Regions from separate parts of the Geodermatophilus sp. SYSU D00879 genome, predicted to be linked through region 3. Evidence: riboswitches for the same ligand, from Rfam matches in the RefSeq annotation. Region 3 holds a riboswitch; each other region holds the start of a gene.

Region 1 (3,676 bases), on a different contig from region 3:
TCCGGGGCTGCGAGCGGACCCTCGCCGACGCCGGGTTCACCCCGCGGACGGTGCGCGTCGACAGCGACGAGCAGCCCGGCGCCCTCGTGGGCACCAGCCCGCCGCGCGGCGGCCGCGCCGTGCCCGGCCAGGTGGTGTCGATCCTGGTGAGCAACGGCAGCGACTACGTGGAGCCGGCGCCCGAGCCCGCGCCCCCGGCCGACCCCGCACCCCGGCCGGCGCCCGCGCCCGGGTCGCCGTCCTCGCCACCCCAGGCGCCGTCGCCGCCCCCGCCGTCCCCGGAGCCGCCGCCACCGGCCACGGAGCCGCCGCCCGCGCCGGCGGCCCCGGCACCCGAGCCGCCTCCTGCGCCGGCGGCCCCGGCACCCGAGCCGCCGCCCGCGCCGGCGACCCCGGCACCCGAGCCGCCGCCCGCGCCGGCGACCCCGGCACCCGAGCCGCCGCCCGGCTCCCCCTGGCGGCCGACCGCCTGACGCCGGCCCAGCCGCTCGTCGAGGGACTGGGTGAGCAGCCACCCGGCCAGCAGGACCAGGTGCAGCAGGAACAGCCACAGGCCGATGGCGACCACCGCGCCGACGACGACCAGGCCGCCGAAGGGCGCGCCCAGGTCCAGTGGCAGGGACAGGAACAGCACGAAGCCCTGCAGGAAGCCGGACAGACAGGCGGCGGTGAACAGGGCGCCGCTGACCAGCGCGCCCCACCGGTGCCGGCCGCCGGCCACCACGCCGTAGCCCCACAGGATGGGCACGGTGAGCACGAACAGCACCGAGTAGTAGCCGACGGCGAACCGCCCGATCAGAGGCCCGGCGCCGTCCTCGCGGGCCAGGTCGGCCATGACTGTGGCGGCCAGCAGCAGCGGGTACAGCAGCAGCGGCGTGACCACGACCAGGGGCAGCGTGAGCAGCCGGCCCCGCCAGCCGGTGAGGTTCTCCCGTCGCCGGCTGAACCGCATCAGTGCCCGCCGCAGCCCCTCGCCGTACAGCGACAGGGGCAGCAGCGCCAGGGCGAAGCCCAGCAGGTCCAGCCGGACGCCGGCGTCGACCAGCCGGTCCACCGCGCCCGGCGCGCCCAGCGACCCCGGCAGCAGCTCGGTCAGCCGCTCGCTGCGCGCGCGGACCTCCTCGGCCGAGGTGGCCAGCGCGGTCAGCCGGACGGAGACCAGCACCAGCGGCACCACCGCGATGCCGGCGTAGAAGGTGAGCCCCGCGCCGATGAGCGCGAGGTCACGCCCGTGCAGCAGACGGCGGGCACCGGCCAACAGCGTCCGTGTCTCGGCCCGCACCCGGGCCGCCGTCCACCTGCGTGCCGGGCTCACCCGCTCATGCCACCAGACCGGGCGTCCCGCCGGGGCCGGGCGCCGCTCAGTCGTCGGTGCTCGCGTCGTCGGTGGTCGGGGCGTCGTTGCCGGGGTTCTGACCGGTCTCCTGGCAGCTGGCGTCGTTCTCGTTGCTGGCGTTGCCGCCGGCGGAGTCGCAGTTGGTCGGGCCGCGCGAGAAGTCGGTGTTGTCACCGCAGGCGACCAGGGAGCCGAACAGGGCGAGCGCGACGAGCGGCCGGGCGATCCGTGTCCGGGTGGCGCGCATCCGCGTGGAGGAGGACATGCAGCAATCGGTACACGTCCCCACGGGTGTGCAAACCGGCGGGGGTCGGCAACCTCCCGCAGTCGCCCGGTCACCTTGTGTGAGCGATGTAATTACACCGGGGTGATTGTCACACGCCGGTCGCGGACCTTACGCTCTGTACGTCCAACGGGGCGTTCCGTCACCAGTCCGGGTGACACCCCGCGGACGCCGTCGAGCCGGTCCTTCTCCCGTGGGGACCGGGCCGGGGACCCATCGCAGTCCTGGGGTGTAGCGCGTGTCCGTACGCGCCGGGCGACTCCACGCCCGAACCCGTCAGCTAACCCGGTAGGCGGCCTGGGAGAAGGAGAGACCGCCGCGTGGCGTCCCTGCGCACGTCCGTCCCCGGCACGCCCGCGACCGGCCGCGGCCGCCGCGCCGCCCTCGCCCTCGCCGGCGCCCTCGGCATCGGCCTCGGGCTGGGCGCCGTCCCCGCGCCGGCCGGGGCGGAGGAGCCGGCGACGGCCGCCGAGGCCGCGCAGCTGGTCGCCGCCCGGGGCCACGACCTCGAGGTCGTCACCGAGCAGTTCAACGAGGCGCGCGAGGCGCTCGCCGCCCAGCAGGCCGCCGCCGACGCCGCCGCCGCGCAGCTGGCCACCGCCCAGGCCGCCGTGGACACCGCGCGTCAGCAGGTCATCGGCATCGCCCGGTCGGCCTACACCGGCGACAGCATGGGCTCGCTGCAGGCGCTCATGACCAGCGAGGACGCCGACGAGTTCGTCAACCGCGTCACGCTGCTGCAGGGCGTCGCCGGCTACCAGGGCGAACTGCTCGGCCAGGCCGTGACCGCCACCGACACCGCCACCGCCGCGCAGACCGCGGCCGCCGAGGCCGCCGCCGAGGCGCAGCGCCAGTACGACGCCGTCGCCGCCCAGCAGGCCGACCTCGAGGCCCAGATCGCCGCCTACCAGGCCGACTACGCCCAGCTGAGCGCCGAGGAGCGGCGCGCCGCCCTCGACGCCGCCGCCGCGGCGCACGCCTCCGAGGACTCCCGCGCCAGCCGCGACGAGGACCGCGAGGAGCCCGCGACCGCCGCGGAGGAGCCCGCCACGGCCGCCGCGCCGGCCAGCGGCGTCGCCGGCATCGTCGTCTCCACCGCCATGGCCCAGCGCGGCGACCCCTACGTCTGGGCGGCCGCCGGCCCGGACGCCTTCGACTGCTCCGGCCTCACCCAGTACGCGTTCAAGGCCGCGGGGATCAGCCTCCCGCACTCCAGCAGGATGCAGTCGACGATGGGCACCGCGGTCTCCCGCGCCAACCTGCAGCCCGGGGACCTGGTCTTCTTCTACAGCCCGGTGAGCCACGTCGGCATCTACATCGGCAACGGCCAGATGGTGCACGCGCCGACGTCGGGCGACGTCGTCAAGGTCGCGAGCATCGACGCGATGGGCGGCTACGCCGGCGCCCGCCGCATCGGCTGACGCGCGGAGTCAGCCGCTCGGGAGCCCCGGCACCCCATCCTCGGGTGCCGGGGCTCTGTCCGTCCGGACCTGCTGCAGCAGGCCCCAGACGAAGGCGGCCGTCGCGCCGGAGGGCAGCCGCACCTCCCGGCGGGTGACCACCCGCGGGTCCACCCCGGGCCCCGGGCAGGCCGCTCACGTCGGCCACCACGTGCTCCCACACCCGCAGCCGCCCGTCGGCCGCCGGCGGGACCGGGGAGCCCGGGCCCGCACCAGGTGCTCGTGCAGCACGCTGCCGCCGGGGCAGAGCACCTCCCAGCGCAGGTCGGCCATCCGGCGCAGCAGGACCAGGCAGAACTCGCGCCGCGCCGGACCCCGCACGGCCCGACCCTGCCACGCACGTCACACCCCCCGACCGGGACGTCGGCGTCCGCTGCCGCGTTGACCCTGCGGACCCGCCCCCGACCCGAGGACCGCGCACCGATGAACCCCCGCACCGTCGCCCTGGCCTTCCGCGCCGTCGCCGTCGCCGAGGCCCTGTCCTGGATCGGCCTGCTCGCCGGGATGTACGTCAAGTACGTGCCGGAGACCTCCGAGGTCGGCGTCCAGGTGTTCGGGCCGGTCCACGGTGCGGTGTTCGTCGCCTACGTGGTCGTG
Region 2 (3,676 bases), on a different contig from region 3:
TCAGCACGTCGCAGCCGCGGGCCCGCGCCCGGTCGAGGAAGGGCAGCACCCGCCCGGTCATCTCCCGGTCGTAGCAGACGTCGCCGGCGACGACGACGTCGACGGCCGGCGGCTCGCGGTCGAGGACGTCGCCGGTGACGCTGATGCCGGTCACGCCGTTGAGGCCGGCGTTGACACCGACCGCCGTCCGGGAGAAGGGATCCACGTCGCTGGCCAGCACCCGGCGGGCGCCGGCGAGGACGGCGGCCACCGCGACCAGGCCGCTGCCCGACCCGAGGTCGAGCACCGTGCGGCCGGCGACGGTGGCGGGGGCGTCGAGCAGGTGGCGGGCCAGTGCCTGCCCGCCGGGCCAGGCGGCCGCCCAGAACGGCGGCTCCTCCCCCGCCCCGCCGGCCGCGGTCTCCATCGCCTCCCACAGGGCGACGACGTCGTCGGCGACGTGCAGCCGCACCTCGGGGACGAGCGAGGGCCGGCGCACCTGGGTGTGCGCGCGGACGAACCCCGCGGGCACCACCCGGGTGGCCGGCCCTCGCTGGATCACCTGGGGATCAGTACCAGCCGGTGGCCTGCGAGTGCGCCCAGGCGTCGCACGGCGTGCCGTAGCGCTGCTCGATGTAGATGAGGCCGGCGTCGATCTGGCGGTAGCCGTCGGAGGTCTTGGCGATCCCGGTGCTGGCCCAGGTGGAGTCCAGGAACTGCGGGATGCCGTAGGCGGTGCTGGTGGGGTTCTGCGCGTTGGGGTTCCAGCCGCTCTCCTTGCCCCACAGCTTCTCCAGGCAGGAGAACTGCTCGCCGCTGCCGACCTTGCTCAGCGCGTAGTCCTTGAAGGAGCCGGACGGCGCGGCCGGCGCGGCCTCCTCGGCGGCCTGCTCCTCGGCGGCCTGCTGCGCGGCGGCGGCCTCGGCGGCGGCCTGCGCCTCGGCGGCCTGGCGAGCGGCCTCCTGCTCCGCGGCGACGCGGGCGGCCTCCTGCTCGGCGGCGACGCGGGCGGCCTCGGCCTCGGCGGCCTGGCGGTCGCGCTCCGCCTGCTCGGCGGCGAGCTGCGCCTGGGCGACACCGGCCTCCTGCGCGCTGCGCTCGGCGCGCGAGGCGGCGACGTCGGCCAGCGTCGTCAGGTCGGGGCCGGTCGCGGCCTGCGCGGCCGCCTGCTGCTGCGGGATGCCCAGCTCGTCGGCGACGCTGACCGCGGTGCCGGTGGTGCCGGCGGTGTCGGTGCCGGCGGAGGCAGCGGGGCCGCTGGTGGAGACGACGCCCACGATCAGCGCGCCGGCCGCGGCGGCGCCGAGCAGGAGGGCCGGGCGGCGCGGGCCCAGCGGCGGGCTGCCGCGGCGGAACAGGCGCCGGCGGGCGGGGGCCTCGGCGGCCGGCTCGGCGGCGTCCGCGAGCGCGGGCAGCTCGCGGGTGGCGGTGTCGGCGGTGGCGTCGATGGCGTCGGGAGTGGCGAGCTCGACGGTCACGGGGGCGTCGGCAGGCGTGTTCTGGACGTGGCGGGACATGAGGGGGTGAGGGCTCCGAGGGAGAGTGCGCGCGGCAGCGGCCCGGAGGCGGACCTCGGGCGTGCGGGTGCGGCGCGGGTCTGGGGGGTGTGGCGTTACGGGGTCCCCGGCGACGTCGTCGCAGGGAGCGGCAGGGCAGGGGCGGCCGGCGTCAGGCGGACGCGGGGGCGCGGTGTGCGCGCGGGCAGCTGCACCTGCGGGCCGCTTCGGCCCGGAGGCGGGGCATGCGGAGACTCTCCGTTTCTTCCGTGAGCCGCCTACCGAGTTAGCTGACGGGTTCGGGCGGGAAGGAGCCCTACGCGTGCCGGGCCGGAGCTCGGCGGGCGCGATTCACCCCAGTACTGCGGTGGGTCCCCGGCTCGCGTCCACGGGTGCGGACACGACTCGGCGGCGTCCGGCCGGGCTCCCCGGGACGGGGACCTGACGACCTGCCGGACGCAAGCCACCGTACGGTCGTTACCGGTTCGTGACAACGGTCGTGGCCGGAGGTGCGGCCGTGACGCGTGGTACGGACTGTCCCGTACCGGAACGCCCCTCCGCGTCGCCGCTGGTCAGGAGGCCGCGGCCACCTCGGGCCGGCCGGGCCCGTGCAGAGGTGTCACGTCGGACACGTCCGTGGCGGACGGCGCCGGCCGCGCCCCCGCGCGGGGCTCGGGCGCCGGGTCCTCCCCGAGGCGGGGCAGCCCCCGCTTGTCGCCGAGGGCGTGGACGTCGTCGGGCACGACCCCGGTGACGACGGCGAGCGCCTCGTCCAGCTGCCCGGTCAGCAGGCGCAGCCAGTCGCGCGCCCGGTCGCGCTCGTCGCGCAGCGGCTCGAGCTCGGCCTCGACGGCGGACCGGCGCTCGAGCGCCTCGGCGTCGGCCCGTGCCCGCGCCTCGGCGGCCTCGCGGTCCCGCCGCGCGCGCTCGGCGGCGGCCCCCTCCTCCAGCCGGGCGGCCTCGCGGCGCGCGGCCTCCAGGATCGCGGCGGCCTCGCTGCGGGTCTGCTCGCGGGCGGCGAGCACCGCCTCGCGCATCTCGGCCACCCCGGACAGCCGGGCCTGCGCCTCGGTGAGCGCCTCGGCGCGGATCCGCCCGGCCTCCTCCTCGGCGGCGGCGGTCAGCGCGGCGGCCGCCTCCTCGGCCCGGCGCATCATCGCCGCGGCGTCCTCGGGGCCGGGCAGGCTCTGCCGCTCGCGGACCAGCTGGGCCAGCCGGCGGCGGGCGTTCTGCAGCTCGGCCGACGCGGCGGCGTAGCGGCTGAGCAGGTGCTCGTTCTCCCGGCGCAGGACCAGCAACTCCGTCTCCGCCCAGGCGACGTAGTCGTCGACCTGCAGGCGGTCGTAGCCGCGCACCGCCCCGGTGAACACCGGTCCGGTGCCCAGCAGGCCGTCGAGCCCGCGTCCCGGAGGCGGCTCGGCGGGGCCGTCCCCGGCCCTGTCCGGAGCAGCTCCCTGTCCCCGCAGCGACATCCCGGTTCCCCCTCGGTGCGCTCCGATCCGGTCCCCCACCGGCACGCCGGCGTGGGTGATCACAGAGTTCCACCCGCCGGGTGCGGCCGAACGGGCCGACACGGGCGCGCGCGGGACGTGCGGACCGGTCGCGCCCGGACGTGCCGGGCTGGTCACTGTGCGCGGTCGAGAGGTCTCAGTACGGTCACGGCCCCCGCGGGGAATGCCCGGCGGAGGCGGGTCGTTGGGCCGGGTACAGTAGTTGCACTCTCAACCACATGGAGCACGAGATGCAGTTCGGGGTCTTCACGGTCAGCGACGTCACGACCGACCCGACGACGGGGCGGACGCCGAGCGAGGCGGAGCGGATCAAGGCCGTCGTCACCATCGCGAAGAAGGCCGAGGAGGTGGGCCTCGACGTCTTCGCGCTCGGCGAGCACCACAACCCGCCGTTCTTCTCGTCCTCCCCCACGACCACGCTGGCCTACGTCGCGGCGCAGACCTCCCGGCTGCAGCTGTCGACGTCGACCACGCTGATCACCACCAACGACCCGGTGAAGATCGCCGAGGACTACGCGATGCTGCAGCACCTCGCCGACGGCCGCGTCGACCTCATGATGGGCCGCGGCAACACCGGCCCGGTCTACCCGTGGTTCGGCCAGGACATCCGCAACGGCATCCCGCTGGCCGTGGAGAACTACGCGCTGCTGCGCCGGCTGTGGGACGAGGAGGTCGTGGACTGGCAGGGCC
Region 3 (3,676 bases):
GCTGCACCCGGTGCTGGCGCAGGCCGGCACCGAGGCGGCCACCCGGTTCGAGCAGACCAGCGGCCCGGTGATGGCCAAGGGCGTCGAGGACAGCGCCTACTACCGCTGGGCCCGGTTCGTGGTGCTCAACGAGGTCGGCGGCGACCCGGCGCGCTTCGGCAGCACCCCGGAGGAGTTCCACGAGGCGCAGGCGCGGCGGCTGGAGCGCAAGCCGGAGTCGATGACGACGCTCACCACGCACGACACCAAGCGCAGCGAGGACACCCGGGCCCGCCTGGCCGTCCTCGCCGAGGTGCCGACCGAGTGGGCGGACCTGGTCCGCGGCTGGCTGTCCCGCCACCCGCTGCCCGACCGGCCGCTGGCGCACCTGGTGTGGCAGAACCTGGTCGGCGCCTGGCCGCTGTCCCGCGAGCGGGCGCACGCCTACGCCGAGAAGGCCGCCCGCGAGGCCGGGCGGTCGACGACGTGGACCGACGTCGACGAGGCGTTCGAGGCGCAGCTGCACGCGATGGTCGACGCCGCCTTCGACGACGAGGCGACGAACCGCGAGATCGAGGCGTTCGTCGCGCGGATCGCCCCGGCCGGCCGGTCCAACGGGCTGGCGCAGAAGCTGCTGCAGCTGACGATGCCCGGCGTCCCGGACGTCTACCAGGGCACCGAGCTGTGGGACCACTCGCTCGTCGACCCCGACAACCGCCGCCCGGTCGACTACGACGAACGGCGCGCGCTGCTGGCCCGGCTCGACGGCGGGGAGGTGCCCGAGGTCGACGAGACCGGCGCGGCCAAGCTGCTCGTCGTCTCGCGGGCGCTGCGGCTGCGGCGGGACGACCCCGGGCTGTTCACCGGCTACACCCCGGTGGCCGCCACCGGGTCCGCCGCGCAGCACGTCGTCGCCTTCGACCGTGGGTCCGGAGAGCAGGGCGGCGCGGTGACCGTGGCGACCCGGCTGCCGGTCGCGCTGGCCGCCGGCGGCTGGGGCGACACCGCGCTGGCGCTGCCGACCGGCGCCTGGCGCGACGTGCTCACCGGCACGCGGGTCGTCTCCGACGCCGGCGGCGCGCCCGTCGGCGAGCTGCTGGCCCGGCTGCCGGTGGCCCTGCTCGTCCGAGAATGAGACGCAGGTCACGGCGGCGCCGGCCGGCGCCACCGTGACCTGCGACTCCCCCCGGCCGCCGGGCGCGGGCCGCCGCGGGGACGCCGGGCGACACGCCGTGACGGGTGGGGCGGGTGTGCCGTCTCGTGATGCGGCCGTTACCTTTGCCCCGCACGCGGGCCAATGACAGCCGCGTGCCGGAGCCGGTCCGCCGAACCCCGTCCGCCGGGCTCCGTTCCTCCTGCACAGCCAGGACGGGGGTGGGGGACCCACTTCGGCGCCTGCACCGCGGTCACGGGGGGACCGGACGCAGCGCCTCGGGGTGAAGCCGCGCTCTGCGCGGCCGGGGCACCGATCGCTCCGAACCCGACAGCTCACCTCGCAGGCGGCGGATCGGAGATCCCGCATGCGCACGTCCACGTCCCTGCTCCGCCGTGCCCTCGTGACGACCGGCGTGGCCGCGGCCGCGATCGGCGTCGCCGCCGGCCCGGCCTCGGCCGCCGCCCCCAACGACTGGGACGCCGTCGCCCAGTGCGAGTCCAGCGGCAACTGGAGCATCAACACCGGCAACGGCTACTACGGCGGCCTGCAGTTCAGCCAGTCCACCTGGGCGGCCTTCGGCGGCACCGAGTACGCCGCCCGCGCCGACCTGGCCACCAAGGCGCAGCAGATCGCCGTCGCCGAGCGCACGCTCGACGTCCAGGGCCCGGGTGCCTGGCCCACCTGCGGCAAGGGCCTGAACCCGGACGCCCCGGAGGCCGGCTCGCCGGCCGCCGCGCCCGCCCCGGCCGCGCCCGCCCCGGCCGAGCCCGCCCCGGCCGAGCCCGCCCCGGCCGCCCGGGCCGGGGAGTCCGCCGCCGGTGCCTCCGGCGGCTCGTACACCGTCCGGTCCGGCGACACGCTGGGCAAGATCGCCCGAGCCCAGGGCGTCAAGGGCGGCTGGAAGGCCCTCTGGTCGGCCAACAGCGGCACGGTCAGCGACCCGAACAATATCTACGTCGGGCAGGAGCTGCAGCTGCCGTGACCTGTGGCGGCGACCGGGGGACCCGCTCCCCCGGCCGCCGCTCGCGGTTGACCGCGCCCGCAGCGGGCAAGAGGGACCGGTCAGCCGCACTACCGCTGGGAGGCCCCCGCATGTCCGCACCCGTCGAGTTCGCCGTCTGGGCGCCCGTGCCCGAGCGCGTGCGCCTGCAGGTCGACGGCACGGTGCACGACATGCGCCGCGACGACGACGGCTGGTGGCGGGCCGAGGCCGAGGCCGGCCCGGAGTCCGACTACGGCTACCTGCTCGGCGACGACGACACCCCGCGTCCCGACCCGCGCTCGCGCCGCCAGCCCGACGGCGTGCACGGGCTGTCCCGTCGGTTCGACCCGTCGGCGTACGCGTGGGGCGACAGCGCCTGGACCGGGCGCCCGCTGGCCGGCGGCGTCGTCTACGAGCTGCACGTCGGCACGTTCACCCCCGAGGGCACCCTCGACTCGGCCATCGACCGGCTGGGCCACCTCGCCGACCTCGGCGTCGACTTCGTCGAGCTGCTGCCCGTCAACGGCTTCGACGGCACGCACAACTGGGGCTACGACGGCGTCCTCTGGTACACGGTGCAGGAGAGCTACGGCGGCCCCGCGGCCTACCAGCGGTTCGTCGACGCCTGCCACCAGCGCGGGATCGGCGTCATCCAGGACGTCGTCTACAACCACCTCGGCCCGTCGGGGAACTACCTGCCGCTGTTCATGCCGATCTTCTCGGAGGGCGGCGCGAACACCTGGGGCGAGTCGGTCAACCTGTCCGGGCCGGACTCCGACGAGGTCCGCCGCTACGTCCTGGACAACGCCCTGATGTGGCTGCGCGACATGCACGTCGACGGGCTGCGGCTGGACGCCGTGCACGCGCTGGTCGACGAGCGCGCCACCCACGTGCTCGAGGAGATGGCGCAGGAGGTCGACCGGCTCTCGGTCGCGGTCGGCCGGCCGCTCACGCTCATCGCCGAGAGCGACCTGAACGACCCCCGGATGGTCACCCCGCGGGTGGCCGGCGGCACCGGCATCCACGCCCAGTGGAGCGACGACTTCCACCACGCGCTGCACGCGACGCTCACCGGCGAGGGGCAGGGCTACTACGGCGACTTCGCCGAGGCCGGTCTCGCCGGGCTGGCCAAGACCCTCACCGGCGCCTTCTTCCACGACGGCACGTGGTCGAGCTTCCGCCGCCGCTCCCACGGCCGGCCGGTGGACACCGCGCGGCTGCCCGGGTGGAAGTTCCTCGGTTACCTGCAGGACCACGACCAGGTCGGCAACCGCGCCATCGGGGACCGCGTCTCGGCGACGCTGTCCCCCGGCCTGCTCGCCGTCGGCGCGACCCTGGTGCTCACCAGCCCGTTCACGCCGATGCTGTTCATGGGCGAGGAGTGGGGCGCCTCGACGCCGTGGCAGTTCTTCACCAGCCACACCGACCCGGACATCGGCCGCGCGACGGCCGAGGGCCGCAAGAACGAGTTCGCCGAGCACGGCTGGGACGCCGACGAGGTGCCCGACCCGCAGGACCCCGAGACCTTCCGCCGCTCGAAGCTGGACTGGTCCGAGCCC
Region 4 (3,676 bases), on a different contig from region 3:
ACCCCCGAGGCAGGCCTCGGGCACGTCGGCATCGCGCTGGACGCGCAGACCATGCTCGCCGCCGACGCGCGGGCCGGCGCCGTCGTCGTCCGCCGGCTGCCCGCTGACCAGGTGCTGCACGTCGGCCGGCCGAGCCTCGGCCCGCGGCCGGAGGCGCCCGCCCCCGGCCCGGCCGGCGGCGCCCTGCGGGTGGAGTGCGGCAACACCGTCTACCCGCCGAGCTTCGACGGCGCCCGGGCCTGGGGTGGCTACCCCAACGGCCTCATCCCGCCCAGCGCGCTGTGCCCGATCGGGGTGGGCGGCCACTCGCTGCGCTGCGACGCCGCGGCGGCCTGGCGGGCGATGAGCGCGGCGTTCGCGTCGGCGTTCGGGCAGCCGCTCTGCATCACCGACTCCTACCGCACCTACGCCGCCCAGGTCCGGCTCTACGGGGAGAAGCCGGCGCTCGCCGCGGTCCCGGGCACCAGCAACCACGGCTGGGGGCTGGCGGTCGACCTGTGCGGCGGCATCGACGGCTTCGGCACGCCGCAGTACGCGTGGATGGTCGCCAACGCCGGCCGGTTCGGGTGGCTGCACCCGACCTGGGCCGACCCCGGCAACGGCCGCGAGGAGCCGTGGCACTGGGAGTACGCGGGCGGCTGAGCCGGGACTGTCGGTGGCCGTCCCTAGCGTGCCGGGCAACCGACAGGGAGACCCGTCCCGACCGCGGCCCGGCACCGGGCGGCGCGGCCGGGGCACCGGAGGGACACGGCCATGCTCATCGACTGCGACTCGTGCACCGCGCGCGGCGCCGGCTGCGCCGACTGCGTCGTCACCGCCCTGCTGGGCGCCCCGCCCGCGGAGCGGGACACCGGCCCCGTGCTGCTGCCGGTGCCCCCCGTCCCGGCGGCCCGGACCGCCGACGGCGTCCTGCCGCGCCCGGGCGTCGTCGTGGAGCTCGACGACGTCGAGCGGCGGGCCGTGCGGGCACTGGCCGAGGGTGGCCTGGTGCCGCCGCTCCGGCACCGGCCGTCGCGGGACGGGCGCCGGCGCACGGGCTGACCGGCGAGGACCACCCGGATCGGGTACTCACCGGAGTGGCGCGGCTGCTGACCGTGTGTGTTCTCACAGTCCACGCACCCCTCGTTTGTCACAACTGCATCACGTCCGTACTGTGGCGCCGTCCGGCCGGGTGGTCGTCACCCGACGCAGGGGTGACCTCGGCCGACACCGCCGAGTCACCGGACGCCCCTCCCCGGAGGTGCGCGAGGTGAGCCGGGGACCCACCGCAGCACTGGGGTGAGTTCTCGTGCGCGCCGGTCCCGACCGGGGCGCACGAGATAGGGCACGTCTTCCCAGCCCGAACCCGTCAGCTAACTCGGTAGGCGGTTGCTGAGGAAGAAACGGAGAGCCGCCGCCCGTGGCGACCCCCCGCCCCGTCCTGGGGCATGCACGCGAGAAGTCCACATCCGCCACCCGCACCGCCGGGCCACACCGCCCGTCGCGGGCCCGCCACCTCGGCCGGGTCACCCTCGTCGGCACCACCGCCGCGCTGACCCTCGGCCTGCTGTCCGGCACCGCGGCCGCCGACCCCGAGCGGGCCGGCACCCCGGAGCAGGCCGCCCAGCTCGCCGCCGAGGCCGGCCACCGGCTCGAGGTCGTCACCGAGCAGGTCAACGAGGCCCGCGAGGTCCTCGCCCAGCAGCAGGCCGCCGCCGACGAGGCCGACCGGGCCGCCGCCGAGGCGCAGGACCAGCTGCGGGACCTCGACGGCCAGATCCGCCAGGTGGCGCGCAGCGCCTACACCGCCGGCAACGGCGACGGCTTCGCCGGGCTCGACCTGCTGATGACCAGCGACTCCGCCGAGGACTTCGTCGCCTCGCTGGCCACCCTCGGTCAGATCGCCGACCACACCACCTCGGTCCTCGACGAGGTGGACGAGGCGGCGGCCGCCGCCCGCCAGGCGCAGGCCGACGCCGAGGCCGCCGAGGCCGAGGCGCAGCGCACCCTCGACGACCTGAGCGCCCAGGAGGCGCAGCTCCAGGACGACATCGCCGACTACCAGGCGCAGTTCGCCGCGCTCACCGAGGCGCAGCGGCAGGCGGCGCTCGCCGCGCAGGAGGCCGGCCTGGCCGCCGGCGCGCAGGCGGAGGCGGGCGACGAGCCGGCCGGCGGCTCGCGCGGCGACAGCGCTCCGACCGTGGCCGGCACGCAGGCCGCGGCCCCCGCTCCGGCCCCCGCTCCGGCCCCGGCGCCGTCGGCGGGCAGCGGCGGCAGCGGTGCCGCGCAGACGGCGGTGCAGACGGCGCTGGCCCAGGTGGGCGACCCCTACGTGTGGGGTGCGGGCGGGCCAGACGCCTTCGACTGCTCGGGCCTGACCCAGTACGCCTACGCGGCGGCCGGGATCAGCCTCCCGCACTCCAGCAGCATGCAGTCGCGCATGGGCACCGCCGTCTCGCGGGCGGACCTGCAGCCGGGCGACCTGATCTTCTACTACAGCCCGGTCAGCCACGTCTCGATGTACATCGGCAACGGCCAGATGGTGCACGCCTCCACGTCGGGGCAGCCGGTGAAGGTCGTGTCGGTCGACTCGATGGGCGGCATCACCGCGATGCGCCGCGTCGCCTAGACGAAGGACCACCCTTCCCCAACGCGCAGGCGGAGGGTTCCTGGAGGGCGGCCGTTCCAGCACCCCACGGGCCGAGGGCCGGTGACCCGTCCGGGTCGCCGGCCCTCGGCGTCCGTGGAGGGGAACCGCGGTGCGGCGCCGGCGCGCGCCTAGGATCGGCCGGGTGAGCAGGGCGGGCGGGACGAGCACCCGCCCCGGCCCCGCGGCCACCCGCCCCGACCGCACCGGCTCCCGCCGCGCCGCGCTGCTGGTCGCGCTCGTGCTCGGCGCGGCGCTCGTCGTCGTCATCGCCATCCGCACGCCCTGGACGCTGCTGCCCACCCCGCCCGGCGGCGCGTCCCCGGTCACCGACGACGCCGGGCTGCCCGCCGAGGTCGTCCGCCGCGCCGAGGCCCTCGCCGCCGACATCCGTCCCGCGTCGCTGACCAACCTGGTGCTCGGGCTCGCCGTCTCCGCGCTGCTCGGCCTCACCCGCCTGGGCAGCCGGCTGGTGACCGCGGTCGGCCGCGCGGGAGGCCGCCGCCGGCCCCTCACCGTGCTGCTGGGCACGGTCGCGCTGGTGGTCGTCGGCCGGCTGGTGACGCTGCCGATCTCCGCCTACGGCGAGGTGGTGCGGCACCGCTACGGGCTGTCCACGCGCTCCTGGCCGCTGTGGCTGCGCGACGTCGCGGTCTCCACCGCCATCGACGCCGGGCTCACCGCCCTCGGCCTGCTCGTGCTCGTCGCGCTGGCCCGCCGCGCGCCGCGCACCTGGTGGGCGTGGGCCGCCGGCGGCGCGGCCGCGCTGGTCGTCGCCGGCTCCTTCCTCTACCCGGTGGTCATCGAGCCGGCGTTCAACAGCTTCACGCCGCTGCCGGCCGGCGAGCTGCGCACCGACCTGCTGCGGCTGGCCGAGGCGAGCGGCTCCCCGGTCGAGGACGTCCTGGTCGCCGACGCATCCCGGCGGACGACGTCGCTCAACGCCTACGTGTCCGGGTTCGGCTCCACCCGCCGGGTGGTCCTCTACGACACCCTGCTGGCCGACGTCCCCCCGGAGGAGATCGAGTCGATCGTCGCCCACGAGCTCGG

What was found. Region 3 has a riboswitch for cyclic di-AMP ahead of ACI79B_RS09800 (transglycosylase family protein). Riboswitches for the same ligand answer to the same signal wherever they lie in the genome.
Region 1: another riboswitch for cyclic di-AMP. It lies ahead of ACI79B_RS07285 (NlpC/P60 family protein); the one in region 3 lies ahead of ACI79B_RS09800 (transglycosylase family protein).
Region 2: another riboswitch for cyclic di-AMP. It lies ahead of ACI79B_RS12690 (aggregation-promoting factor C-terminal-like domain-containing protein); the one in region 3 lies ahead of ACI79B_RS09800 (transglycosylase family protein).
Region 4: another riboswitch for cyclic di-AMP. It lies ahead of ACI79B_RS05825 (C40 family peptidase); the one in region 3 lies ahead of ACI79B_RS09800 (transglycosylase family protein).

Annotation. Positions count from the first base shown of each region.
Region 1 is NZ_JBJGZF010000004.1:14,160-17,835, forward strand. Features, by position in the region: gene ACI79B_RS07270 (transglycosylase domain-containing protein) at 1-473, shown strand, start outside; partial or broken gene ACI79B_RS07275 (YhjD/YihY/BrkB family envelope integrity protein) at 497-1,315, opposite strand; gene ACI79B_RS07280 (hypothetical protein) at 1,362-1,601, opposite strand; cyclic di-AMP (ydaO/yuaA leader) riboswitch at 1,788-1,928, shown strand; gene ACI79B_RS07285 (NlpC/P60 family protein) at 1,940-3,040, shown strand; gene ACI79B_RS07290 (hypothetical protein) at 3,215-3,400, opposite strand; gene ACI79B_RS07295 (DUF3817 domain-containing protein) at 3,503-3,676, shown strand, end outside.
Region 2 is NZ_JBJGZF010000008.1:119,746-123,421, forward strand. Features, by position in the region: gene ACI79B_RS12685 (class I SAM-dependent methyltransferase) at 1-541, opposite strand, end outside; gene ACI79B_RS12690 (aggregation-promoting factor C-terminal-like domain-containing protein) at 549-1,457, opposite strand; cyclic di-AMP (ydaO/yuaA leader) riboswitch at 1,736-1,896, opposite strand; gene ACI79B_RS12695 (hypothetical protein) at 2,048-2,947, opposite strand; gene ACI79B_RS12700 (LLM class flavin-dependent oxidoreductase) at 3,205-3,676, shown strand, end outside.
Region 3 is NZ_JBJGZF010000005.1:245,319-248,994, reverse strand. Features, by position in the region: gene treY (malto-oligosyltrehalose synthase) at 1-1,114, shown strand, start outside; cyclic di-AMP (ydaO/yuaA leader) riboswitch at 1,362-1,496, shown strand; gene ACI79B_RS09800 (transglycosylase family protein) at 1,500-2,117, shown strand; gene treZ (malto-oligosyltrehalose trehalohydrolase) at 2,228-3,676, shown strand, end outside.
Region 4 is NZ_JBJGZF010000003.1:34,697-38,372, forward strand. Features, by position in the region: gene ACI79B_RS05815 (D-alanyl-D-alanine carboxypeptidase family protein) at 1-642, shown strand, start outside; gene ACI79B_RS05820 (hypothetical protein) at 754-1,041, shown strand; cyclic di-AMP (ydaO/yuaA leader) riboswitch at 1,201-1,383, shown strand; gene ACI79B_RS05825 (C40 family peptidase) at 1,400-2,608, shown strand; gene ACI79B_RS05830 (M48 family metallopeptidase) at 2,772-3,676, shown strand, end outside.